Regions from separate parts of the Lactovum odontotermitis genome, predicted to be linked through region 1. Evidence: predicted binding sites of a transcription regulator. Region 1 holds the regulator's gene; each other region holds the start of a gene.

Region 1 (3,132 bases):
GACTTGGTCATTTGCTGAACCGGCACGCCTGTCAATTTTGACAGAACTGAATAAAGGTCGTTCAATGTCACTTCTTGTGCAGATGAAGATGCAGCTGCTGTTTCACTGCGATTCAGCTTCTGATTCAGCTGGTCCATTTCTTTGTTAATCGCCTTGGCTTTCTTGAAGTCCATTGCCTCGACTGCTGTCGGGAGCTTCTCCTGCAGGTCAAACAACTGTTTTTCAAGTTCAAGGCTCTTGCTGACGGTCGTTTTTTCCTGAACTTTGACACGGGCGCAGGCCTCGTCCAGTAAGTCAATTGCCTTGTCAGGCAGCTTGCGGTTCGTCATGTAGCGGATGCTCAGCTCAACTGTCTTCTCCAGCACTTCATCGGGAATCTTGACATTGTGGAAGTCTTCAAATTTCCAGCGCAGGCCTTTGAGAATCTCTACAGATGCTTCAGGCGTCGGCTCTTCTACTACTATCCGCGCCAGACGGCGTTCCAGCGCCTCGTCTTTTTCAATGTATTTCTGGTATTCTTTGAAAGTGGTGGCGCCAATCAGCTGAAAATCACCGCGCGCCAGTGCCGGCTTCAAGATATTGGACGCGTCGCTGACGGAGTCATTGCCGCCTCCAGCGCCGATAATCGTATGCAGCTCATCAATGAACAAAATCGTGTTCGGGTCTTTTGAAACTTCATCAACAATTGCCACCATACGGTCTTCAAATTCTCCGCGAAGGGAAGTCCCAGCGACGACATTTGCCATGGACAAGGCCACCAGGCGCACATCCTGCAGATTTTTCGGAACCTGACCAGCAGCAATGCGGCTCGCAAGTCCCTCAACAATGGCTGTCTTTCCGACACCCGGCTCACCGACCAGAACAGGATTATTCTTGCTGCGGCGGCTCAAAACATGGATTAGACGCTCGATTTCAGCATCACGTCCGATTGTCGGGTCGAATTTTCCTGCTGCCGCGTCCGCTGTCATGTTTGTCGAAACACTGTCAAGCGTCGGCGTCTTCGAGTTTTTATCCACCGTATTGATGCGGCGGCGCTGAGACATCGGCACGACCATCTTGCTCTGCTGCTGGTTCGCTTTGGGCAGATGAAGATTATTATCTTTAGTCACGGCCTTAAAAAGCTCACGCATGTCCACATCCAGCTCATCTAGAATTGTCAGTGCAAAGGAATTATCCTCGCCCAAAATCGAAAGCAGGATAAACTCAGTTCCCACCTTATCCATCTGGTTTTCTTCAGCCAGAATCTTTGCGGTTGTCAGCATATGCTTCACCCGCGGGCTAAATTCCATATCGCTTTTATTAAAAACATTTTTACTTGATAAAGCCGAAATCTCGTCTACCACCAAATCGTAAGTCACGCCGCGGTCCAGCAGATAGCCGTCAACCAGCGTATCTGAAACTTCACAAAGTGCCGCCAGAATATGTTCAGAGCCTACAAACTGATAAGCATACTGATAAGCAATATCAATTGCCCGCCGCAGCACTTTTTGCGCCGCCGGCGTATAATCATTTTTGTCAAATAACATTAAATTAATTAATCCTGTCTAATTTTTCAAGCACCTGATGCAGCAGACGTCCTCTGGCAGCACCAGAAATCTCATCACTGGTCAAAATCGGCAAAAGCAGATTTCCCTCACGCTCAGTCAAGATTCCTTCATCAAAGAGCAGCTGCAGAACTTCGCTAATATCGTGCGCTGTCAGATTCTCCGGCAGACGCTCATAAAGATTGGACAAAAGCTCATGCTTATTTGAATACTGGAACTTGACAATCTTGATATATCCGCCGCCGCCGCGCTTTGACTCCACATCAAAGCCCTGAGTTGAATTAAAGCGTGTTTTAATCACATAATTAATCTGCGAAGGCACAACTGAAAAACGCTCAGCGATTTCCGAACGCTTGATTTCAATTTCCCTGGCCTCAGCTAACAGCTTCTTCAGATAGGCCTCAATCAAATCTGATGTGTTTTCCATGTTCTACTTACCTCCTGCCTCCTGCCTCTTGACTTTGACTATCTTTGACTATTATAGCAGATTTCAGCTGACTTGTCATGAAATACTAATCATGTGCTTTATCGTCTAAAAACTCCTCACGGGTCAGCGCACAATAATCATGCGGGGTTGAGCGTCCTAATTTCTCCCGGTATATCCAGGTCTGTCCTAATTTCTTCATGCCGAGCTTTTTCATGACATGGCTCGAACGAGAATTTTCACTGTCACATGTGGCAGTCAGCACAGATAACTTAAGTTCATTAAATGCAAAATCGCGCAGGCAAGCGGCGGCTTCAGGCGCATAGCCGCGTCCCCAGAATTTCCGGTTGAGAACCCAGCCGAAATCTCCCTGGTCATTTTGGACACGCAGGTCAATGGTTCCCAGCATTTTTCCGCTTGTTTTTTCGACAATGGCCCAGGTTTCCAGGCGTTTCGGAATAAAATAATCTACAATACCTTCTTTGGTGTCTTCAAGGCTTTTTTTCCTTGGAAAGACATATTCTGTGGTTTCTTCGTCCTGCCCGTATTCGAACATGTCTTCGGCATCTGCCAGTTCCACTTTGCGCAAAATCAGGCGCTCTGTTTCAAAAACTTCATGCTCTGCTAGTATAATTTTTATATTCATAACTGATTCCTCTCCTTCACTTCTTTAAAATATTAAAGTCCAAACATCAGAATCCCGCCGGCTACTGCGACGTTGAGCGATTCTGCTTGTCCCGGCATGGGGATGTGAATCAGCTGCTTGGCTGATTCAATTGCGTGTTTTGAGACACCTGCGCCTTCATTGCCCAATACTAGCGCAAAATGTTTCAGTTTTACTGTGCGATAATCGACTGAATCTTTCGATAGTGTGCTGACCAGCAGATTCTGGACATGGTCGTAAATTTCGTCCGAGCCGATTGTGACTGGTATGTGGAAAGTGCTGCCTTGAGCGGAGCGTAAGACTTTCGGGCTGTATGTATCGGCTGTTTCACCGACACAAATGATGCCGTCAAAGCCTGCGGCATCAGCTGTGCGAATGAGTGTGCCGACATTTCCAGGGTCCTGGACATTTTCCAGTATTAGTATTTTTCCTTCGTAATTTATGGACGATTTATCCGATTTTGTGACTTCAGCTATTACGCCTTGCGGATTCTCGGTGTC
Region 2 (3,132 bases), on a different contig from region 1:
AAAAGGGCTATTTGCCTTATGCTTCGACGGACTTCGTTTTCCCGATTGTGGTTGAGGAACTGGGTGTTATCGGCGGATTTATCGTGCTCGGGGTCCTGTTCTTCCTGATTCTGCGCATTCTGCTGGTGGGAATCCGAGCAAGGCATCCGTTTAATGCACTGATTTGTATTGGGACTAGCTCGATGCTGCTGGTTCAGACTTTTGTCAATGTGGGGGGCGCCATCGGCTTGATTCCTGAGACGGGCGTTACCTTTCCATTCTTGAGTCAGGGCGGCTCTTCGCTATTTGTTTTGTCCATCGCCATTGCATTGGCGTTGAATGCCTCGGCTCACGAGAAATTGCTGGAGCTCAAAGCCGAGGAAAATTATTTGCTCAAGCAGCGTGAGAACAATCGTAAATGGAGATAAATTGAATTGAAAAAAGCCTAGTGACGGGCTTTTTATGTAAATATTAAATCTTAAAGTATTGTTTTTTCAGAATGCTCGGGTAAACATTTTTCATCGTTTCAAGCTCTTTCTTCTTGGCTTCCATTTCATCGGTGATGACAACGGAAAAGTCTTCGAAGATACGGCGTGAGTCGCGGAAAATGTAACCGCCGTTTTTTAAATCGTCTGCATCCTCAAAAACCGCCAGATGATTGGACAGATTTTTGAAAAACTGGTCCATGAAATAGACAGGTATGTAGAGATTGTGCAAAGAAGTATAGTTCTTTAAAAAGTGGTAGTCCGCAAAAGCTATCTTGACATCCTCGCGCGGGTCGACCAGATTTCGGTCGGCTTCTGACACAGGCCGGTTGAGAATCTCTATGATTTTGATGTTCAGATTGCGGCGGACTTCAATCTCAAGATGAAGTTTTTCAGCAGCGAGTCCTTTTTTGTAACGATTTTCATCAAAACGGAAATAAAGAAAGAAAGCCAGAACAAAAAGAATACAGGCTAAAACAAATCCGCTCAAAAATGCAAGTAGTACAGAAGTATCCATATCGTCCATTATACAGGGAAGCGCTGTAAATTTCAAGGAATATTTACCAGAAACAGAATTTTCAGTAATTTTGTTTCAATAATTTTGCTCAATTCATAATCTTTGACCTTTCTTGACCAATGAGTTATAATAGATTATCACAAATTTGAAAGATGGCCGAACCTTCGGGCGAATGCCATTCCAAAGGAGAGAATAAATATGACATTAATCCCTACAGTTATTGAACAATCAAGCCGCGGCGAACGCGCCTATGACATTTACAGCCGGCTTCTGAAAGACCGCATCATCATGCTTCAAGGCCAGGTAGAAGACGGCATGGCCAATGCGATTATCGCCCAGCTCCTGTTTTTGGATGCGCAGGACAATACAAAAGATATTTATCTATACATCAATACACCTGGCGGCTCTGTTTCTGCGGGACTTGCCATCGTTGACACGATGAACTTCATCAAGTCTGACGTCCAGACAATCGTCATGGGAATGGCTGCTTCAATGGGCACCATCATTGCCTCAAGCGGTCAGAAAGGCAAACGTTTCATGCTGCCGAACGCCGAGTACCTGATTCACCAGCCAATGGGCGGTGCGGGCCAAGGAACGCAGCAGACGGATATTCAGATTATTGCTGACTCGATTAAGAAGACGCGTGACCGCCTGGAGAAGATTTTAGCGGATAATTCGGGCAAGCCGATTGAGCAGGTTCATGCGGACTGTGAGCGCGACCACTGGATGGATGCGAAGGAGACGCTGGATTATGGCTTTATCGATGAAATCTTAGAGAGAAACGATTTAAAATAATTAAAGAATTGAAATGGGGAAGCGATGCTTTCCCATTTGCATACTGAATTTTACTGGGTTAGGGTTACCTACTCACAGTTGTCACAAATTGAGAGTGAAAGGTCTAGCCGAGCGCTTGCGCGAATGCTATTTCAAGGAGGAGAAATGTTTGATACGAATTCTGTTAAAAAACTCAATGACTTAGAAATGCTGGCCTTTGACTACATCAACTGCGAGCCGGAAAAAGTCCAGAACATGACTATTCGTGAGTTTGCAGATACCATTCATACCTCCACCACGGTTATTGTGCGTCTTGCTTCTAAGCTTGGCTTCAAAGGCTGGGCTGATTTGAAATATTACCTTAAATCCAAAGAGGCTGAATTCAGCAAAGTTGATGAAAGTTATAAATCCAGAGTTTCGTTAGATTTATTCTGGAAACAGCTGGCTGAACCTGCAAGTCAGAAGAAGGTCAATCAAGCCGCGACTGCGATTGCGAACTCTAAATACACAGTTTTTCTTGGACTTGGTACTTCCGATGCCCTTTGTCAATATGGTGCGCGCTATTTCAGTAATTTGGGAATTTCTGCTTTCGCGTTCAGCGATATGTTCCGGCCTGTCGGCGTAAATGAGTTTGCAGATACTGTGGCCATTGTTCTATCTGTATCTGGAGAAACTTTGGAAGTTGTCCAGGAAACGATGGCTGTTAAACGCTCGGGAGCTTTTCTTATCACTATTTCCAATAACGAAAAATCTCCCCTTTCAAAGATGGCCGACATTGATTTGTCCTACAATGTTCTCAATGAATATGCAACGCCAAAAGGTGACGTGAAATTAACTACACAGATTCCAGCGCTTGCTTTGCTGGAGCTGCTGGCTTATCGAACGCACCAGATTTCCAATAACTCAATTATTTTATAAAGTCTGTTTTTCGCTATCACTACAGTCAAAATCGAATGTTAATTCGGTTTTTTCTTTTCCCTTAATTCAATCGCGGGGATTATTTAGATAAAATATTTGTTATTTTTTATGGAACAAATTTTTTTAGTTAAAAATTATCTTGTAAAAAAGAAGGGAAAGCGCTATTATAAATTTGTAATTCAAATAGTTAAAAACAGAAAGGAAAAATTATGGCAGATAAAATCATTGCACTTGCTTGCGCTGGCGGAATGTCAACTTCACTTTTGGCCAAGAGAATGATGGATGCTGCGAAGCTGCAAGGAAAGGATTACGAAATTTCCGCTAATGCGACATCTGTGGCGCAGAGGCTGCTGAATGTAACGCCAAAGCCGGATGTTCTCCTGCTTGGTCCTCAGGTTGCTTATCTGAAAGCCGAGCTGAAAAAGACAGCTGATGAAGCTGGTGTGCCGCTTGATGTCA
Region 3 (3,132 bases), on a different contig from region 1:
TCGGCTGCTCGGCCGCCCATCAGGCCGGCCAGATTTTCCTGCATATCTTCTTTCGACATCAGGAACTGGTCTTCCTTAGGCAGGGCAATCATATAGCCGCCTGCACGGCCGCGCGGTACGATTGTAACTTTGTGAACCGTATTAGCATTTGAGAGCACCAGACCAACAATGGTGTGACCTGCTTCATGGTAGGCCACCATTTCACGCTCATGCTCGGAAATTCTCTTGTCTCTCTTGGCAGGGCCTGCAATGACACGGTCTTCTGCTTCATCAATATCTGAAGCATCAATGATTTTCTTGTTACGACGAGCTGCAACCAGAGCGGCTTCATTCAGAACATTTTCCAGGTCAGCCCCTACAAAGCCAGGGGTCTGCTGGGCAACCACTTTGAGGTCAACGTCAGCTGCCAGCGGTTTATTCTTCGCGTGAACACGCAGGACAGCTTCGCGTCCCTTGACATCCGGCGCACCTACAAGGACTTTACGGTCAAAACGGCCTGGACGCAGCAAGGCTGGGTCGAGCACGTCTGAGCGGTTCGTCGCTGCAATGACAATGACGGCGTCCTGATTTTCAGTAAATCCGTCCATTTCAACCAGGAGCTGGTTCAATGTCTGCTCGCGCTCATCGTTTCCGCCGCCGAGACCAGCACCACGCTGACGGCCGACAGCATCAATTTCATCAATGAAGACGATAGACGGCGCATTTTTCTTGGCATTTTCAAAGAGGTCACGCACACGGCTGGCGCCGACACCGACAAACATTTCGACGAAATCAGAACCTGAAATGCTGAAGAAGGGGCGACCAGCTTCGCCTGCAACGGCTTTTGCCAGCAAGGTTTTACCAGTTCCCGGAGGGCCTTCAAGCAGCACACCTGCCGGAATTCTAGCGCCGAGGTCGTGATATTTCTTAGGATTTTTCAGGAAATCAACGACTTCAAAGAGTTCCTGTTTTTCTTCGTCTTCACCAGCCACATCTTCAAATCTGACTTTGGAAGTCTTGGCATCCTGCTGCTTCGCACGAGATTTGCCGAAAGACATCGGATTGCCTGCACCGCCGCCGCGGCCGCCCAATCCGCTCATCATGAAGTAGAAAAAGGCCATCATTAAAATAATCGGCAGCCAGCCGCTAAGCAGAGTCATCCAAAAGCTCTCTGTCGGTGTCTGAAGCACAGTAGCCTTAATATTTTCCTTATCGGCCAGCTCTTGCAAGTCCGTGATATTTCCGTCCGTTGGAATGACATAGCTGTAGAAGCCCTTCACAGTTGAAGAGGAATTTCCAAGCAAAGGGAAATTCGGCGCACTGCTGTCTTTGACCGGATTTTCATATTCAGCCGCAATCTTCATGATGCCGTTCACCGGCTGGAAAGTCAGCTCTTTGATGTTGCCGTCTTTGATTTTGCTGGTTAATTCACTGTAACTCACATTTTTAGTGGCACTATTGTTCCCGCCCATAAACATGTTCGCGCCAATGATGACAATAATCAGTGCCGCAATCCAGATGAAGGAGTTTCTGATGAAACCGCCCGGCCGCTTGTTATTATTACTATTATTCGGATTCTGCATATTTACCTATCTTATTCAGTCTAATCTAATCTAGTCTAATCTAGCTTTATCCATTATAACAAATTTTGCCAGATTAAGCTCAATGAAGTGACTACCAGCATACCAGAAAAGTCTGAGATTTCCCTCAGACTTTAGACTGATTTCTGACCTTTTTTGACCAATTAAGGTTTTTCGTCAAAAAAGTTTATTTATCCGTAAGAGCAGCAAGTCCTGGAAGCACCTTGCCTTCAAGGAGTTCCATAGAAGCGCCGCCGCCAGTTGAAATCCATGAGAATTTATCGGCATAGCCAAGATTGATTGCAGCAGCAGCTGAATCTCCGCCGCCAATAATTGATTTTACGCCTGGCTGAGCCACAATCGCATCCATAACACCGATTGTACCAGCCTGGAAATCAGGATTCTCAAAGACGCCGACTGGGCCGTTCCAGACAACAGTTTTCGCGCCGGCAAGTTCTTTGCCGAACTCTGCAATTGTCTTCGGACCTGCATCAAGTCCCAGGAAACCAGGGTCAATATCAATGCCTTCAGTGTCTTTCACCTCAGTATAGTCAGAAAATGCATTCGCTTCTTTTGAATCCACTGGCAGAATCAATTTGCCGTTAGCTTTCTCAAGCAATTCCTTTGCTAAATCGAGCTTGTCGTCCTCAACCAGGGAATTGCCGATTTCGTGGCCTTGTGCCTTGAAGAAAGTATAGGCCATACCGCCGCCGACAATGACCTTGTCAGCTTTTTTCAGCAGGTTCTCGATAACGCCGATTTTGTCTGAAACTTTTGAGCCGCCGAGGATTGCCACAAATGGACGGACCGGATTCTCAACTGCTTCTTGGATATAGGCAATTTCATTTTCCAGGAGGAAGCCGGCCACTGCCTTGTCAACATTTGCTGAAATGCCGACGTTTGAAGCGTGTGCGCGGTGAGCGGTGCCGAATGCATCGTTGACGAAAATGCCGTCGCCGAGTGAAGCCCAGTACTTGCCGAGCTCAGGGTCATTTTTGGATTCTTTCTTACCGTCAACATCCTCAAAACGAGTGTTTTCTACCAGCAGAATCTCGCCGTCTTTCAGCTCATTGATAGCCTCTTCGAGTTTAGGACCGCGTGTCACGCCTGGAATAAATACGACAGGCTGACCCAATTTTTTGCTGAGGTCCGCAGCGACAGGGGCGAGGCTCTTGCCTGCCTTATCTTCCTCCGTCTTTACACGGCCGAGGTGGCTGAAAAGAATTGCACGGCCATGGTTCTCAAGGATGAACTTGATGGTTGGAAGGGCCGCCGTGATACGGTTATCGTTCGTGATGACGCCGTCTTTGATTGGAACGTTGAAGTCAACACGGACAAGGATTTTCTTGCCTGCTAGTTCGGATTGGATGTCTTTGACAGTTAGTTTTGCCATTTTATATAAAATCTCCTTTTGGAATAACGGCTGCTAGGCAGTCGCTATAATATTTGTTAAGTAAATTATATCACAAAGTGTTAAAAAACTCTTAACGGGTTTATTTTTCCGCGCTTGACTTTAAAGTTTTTAAACAATATAATGAATATGTCCAAAAACTGAAAGGCAGGTGCGAAAAAG
Region 4 (3,132 bases), on a different contig from region 1:
GGCTAAGTGTTGACCCGGCGGTAAAATTCCAGAATCCGGATACGGATGCTTTGTTCAGTGCGCTGATTATTGAGCAAATGACAACGGGAACAATTGATCAGACTTTCTTTCCGGAAACTTTGGATGAAAGTCTGCGCGGGCTTTATTTCGACATTCTCAACTTGAATCTGCCGGAAACTTTCACAGAAGATGAGCTGCATGAGCTCCTGGAAAATTTTAAGCGTGAAAGTGTGCTGAGCAAGATTGAGAATTTGTCGCGGCAGGGCACCGAGGCCAGGAAAGAAGGCAATCAGAAAAAAGAACTCGAATTGGCGCAGCAAATCGTCCAATTACGACAACAGCTACAGAGGGGGCAAATTTGACTCAAAAACAAGTGAAAAAACGTCTTTACGATCTTGCAAGAGAAACCGGCTACAGCAATGTGGATTTGGTGGCAGAAGCAAAGAAACTGAAACTGCCGGTTGTGTCGCATTCTTCATCTATTGTGATGGAGGATGTGAAAAAGCTGCTGGCGGCCATGGAAAAGTCAGGCGCCAGCAAAGACTTCGGCAAAAAAGTCAGAGTAAGGAAAAAGCCGGCGGCAAAAAATGCTGAAACGTCTAAAAAGTCTGAGCCGGCACATAAGGCTAAAGCCAAAGAGGAGAAGAAGACAAGTAAAACTGTTTTTAACAAAGAGTTAAAGGATTTCATCGCGAATCACAAGGTTACGATGACCGTGGTGGATACAGAGATTACTGATGATTTGGCCATCAAGCTGGGTCTGGAAGCAGACCAGATAGAAGAGGCCATTCAGAAGATTCAGGATGCAGGTATTTCTATCCTGGATGAAAAGGGGAATCCTTCAGACCTGGCAGTGGCGTCAAACGAGAGCATCCAGAAGGACGCTGAGGCCGAGAATCTGGACAATATTGTTGCGAAGTCCAGAATTGACGATCCTGTGCGCATGTATCTGAAGGAAATTGGCCAGTACAACCTGATTCCGATTGAGGAAGAGACGAAGCTGGCGGAGGCGATTATCCGCGGCGGCGAAGAGGGGGAGATGGCCAAGCAGATGCTGGCGGAGGCTAACTTGCGTCTGGTAGTGTCGATTGCGAAGCGCTACAGCGGGCGCGGGATGCAGTTCCTGGACTTGATTCAGGAAGGCAATATGGGCTTGATGAAGGCGGTGGATAAGTTTGATTACACGAAGGGCTTCAAGTTTTCAACTTATGCGACTTGGTGGATTCGCCAGGCGATTACGCGCGCGATTGCGGACCAGGCGCGGACGATTCGTATTCCTGTGCATATGGTTGAGACGATTAACAAGCTGATTCGTGTGCAGCGTACGCTGATGCAGACGAATGGGCAGGAGCCGACGCCAGAGGAAATCGGCAAGGAAATGGGCTTGGAAGCGTCTCGTGTGCGTGAGATTCTGAAGATTGCTCAGGACCCGGTTTCGCTGGAGACGCCGATTGGTGAAGAGGACGACTCTCATCTGGGCGACTTTATTGAAGACAATATTATTGAGGACCCGGCGACTTATACTAACCGGACGATGTTGCGCGAGCAGCTCGACGAGGTCATGGACACACTGACGGACCGTGAGGAAAATGTGCTGCGTATGCGTTTCGGCCTGGATGACGGTCGTATGCATACTTTAGAAGATGTGGGCAAGCAGTTTAAGGTGACGCGTGAGCGTATTCGTCAGATTGAGGCCAAGGCGCTGAAAAAATTGCGTCATCCGCGCCGCAGCAAAAAGTTGAAAGACTTTATGAATTAATTATTTGCAGATTAGCACTTCGAAACCTGGAGTGCTAATTTATTTTTCTGAAAAGCTGTAAAGGCTGAATATAACAAGCTTTACAAGTCGATTCAATCTCTTGACAAGCGCAAAAACTTAGTATATAATAGTTTAACAAAGGTCAAAAAAGGTCAAAGTTTTGTCAAGCCGAATTTAACCTTTGGTTAAACTATTTGCAGTAAAATAGTGATGTTTTCAAAGAAAAAGGAGGGCAAAAAGTATGCTCTGTCAAAATTGTAATCTAAATGAAGCGACGATTCACCTCTACACGAACGTGAATGGTCAGAAACGGCAGACGGATCTCTGTCAAAATTGTTATCAAATCATGAAGGCTGGAGGTCAAGAGGCACTTTTCGCTAATAGTCAGCCCGAATCTGCTCCTCAGGAGCCTTTTAATCCATTCGGCGATATTTTCAGCGCCTTAAATGGTCAGCAGCAAGGTTCGTTTCAGACGCCGCCGACTCAAGCTGGTCGTGGGCCTGGCGGTCCGCGCGGTCCGAAAAAAGATAAGGGTTTGCTGGGCGAATATGGCATCAACATTACTGAGGCTGCGCGCCGCGGCGAAATTGACCCTGTCATTGGGCGCGACGAAGAAATTACGCGCGTGATTGAAATTCTGAACCGCCGGACTAAAAATAATCCTGTCCTGATTGGTGAGCCAGGTGTTGGTAAAACTGCTGTGGTTGAAGGACTGGCGCAGAAAATTGTGGACGGCGATGTGCCGCAGAAGCTTGCAAATAAAGAAGTTATCCGCTTGGATGTTGTCTCTCTGGTACAGGGAACGGGTATTCGCGGTCAGTTTGAAGAGCGCATGAAAAAGCTCCTGGACGAAGTCAAGAAGCGCAAAGATGTGATTCTGTTCATTGATGAAATCCATGAAATCGTAGGTGCAGGTTCGGCCGGCGACGGCAACATGGATGCGGGCAATATCATGAAGCCTGCACTGGCGCGCGGCGAGCTGCAGCTGGTTGGGGCTACGACGCTGAATGAATACCGGACGATTGAAAAAGATGCGGCGCTGGAGCGTCGTATGCAGCCTGTGACTGTTGATGAGCCGACTGTTGACGAGACAATCACTATTCTCCGCGGTATTCAGCAGCGATATGAGGATTATCACCACGTCAAATATACCGATGATGCAATTCTGGCGGCTGTGAATCTGTCAAACCGTTATATCCAAGATCGTTTCTTGCCCGATAAAGCGATTGACTTGCTGGATGAATCTGGCTCGAAGAAAAATCTGACCTTGAAGTTTGTCAACCCTGAGGATGTTCAGAATCGTATCAACGAAGCTGAGAAAGCGAAAAATGAGGCCATGCGCTCGGAGGACTTTGAGAAAGCGGCCTATTTCC

What was found. Region 1 encodes CtsR, which represses protease genes until heat stress. Its sites were predicted from a motif close to TTGGTCAAAAAAGGTCAAANA; they were not measured.
Region 2: the regulator CtsR is predicted to act here: its motif matches at 1,081-1,101, upstream of ACYQ2E_RS04110 (ATP-dependent Clp protease proteolytic subunit).
Region 3: the regulator CtsR is predicted to act here: its motif matches at 1,703-1,723, upstream of ftsH (ATP-dependent zinc metalloprotease FtsH).
Region 4: the regulator CtsR is predicted to act here: its motif matches at 1,898-1,918, upstream of ACYQ2E_RS07960 (ATP-dependent Clp protease ATP-binding subunit).

The regions. Positions count from the first base shown of each region.
Region 1 is NZ_BAAGGQ010000002.1:50,312-53,443, forward strand. Features, by position in the region: gene ACYQ2E_RS01670 (ATP-dependent Clp protease ATP-binding subunit) at 1-1,526, opposite strand, end outside; gene ACYQ2E_RS01675 (CtsR family transcriptional regulator) at 1,531-1,971, opposite strand; gene ACYQ2E_RS01680 (GNAT family N-acetyltransferase) at 2,057-2,614, opposite strand; gene ACYQ2E_RS01685 (TrmH family RNA methyltransferase) at 2,647-3,132, opposite strand, start outside.
Region 2 is NZ_BAAGGQ010000005.1:31,222-34,353, reverse strand. Features, by position in the region: gene ACYQ2E_RS04120 (FtsW/RodA/SpoVE family cell cycle protein) at 1-407, shown strand, start outside; gene ACYQ2E_RS04115 (hypothetical protein) at 451-981, opposite strand; gene ACYQ2E_RS04110 (ATP-dependent Clp protease proteolytic subunit) at 1,180-1,776, shown strand; gene ACYQ2E_RS04105 (MurR/RpiR family transcriptional regulator) at 1,921-2,673, shown strand; gene ACYQ2E_RS04100 (PTS sugar transporter subunit IIB) at 2,883-3,132, shown strand, end outside.
Region 3 is NZ_BAAGGQ010000022.1:12,191-15,322, forward strand. Features, by position in the region: gene ftsH (ATP-dependent zinc metalloprotease FtsH) at 1-1,562, opposite strand, end outside; gene ACYQ2E_RS10080 (phosphoglycerate kinase) at 1,747-2,952, opposite strand.
Region 4 is NZ_BAAGGQ010000013.1:32,753-35,884, reverse strand. Features, by position in the region: gene dnaG (DNA primase) at 1-362, shown strand, start outside; gene rpoD (RNA polymerase sigma factor RpoD) at 488-1,759, shown strand; gene ACYQ2E_RS07960 (ATP-dependent Clp protease ATP-binding subunit) at 2,001-3,132, shown strand, end outside.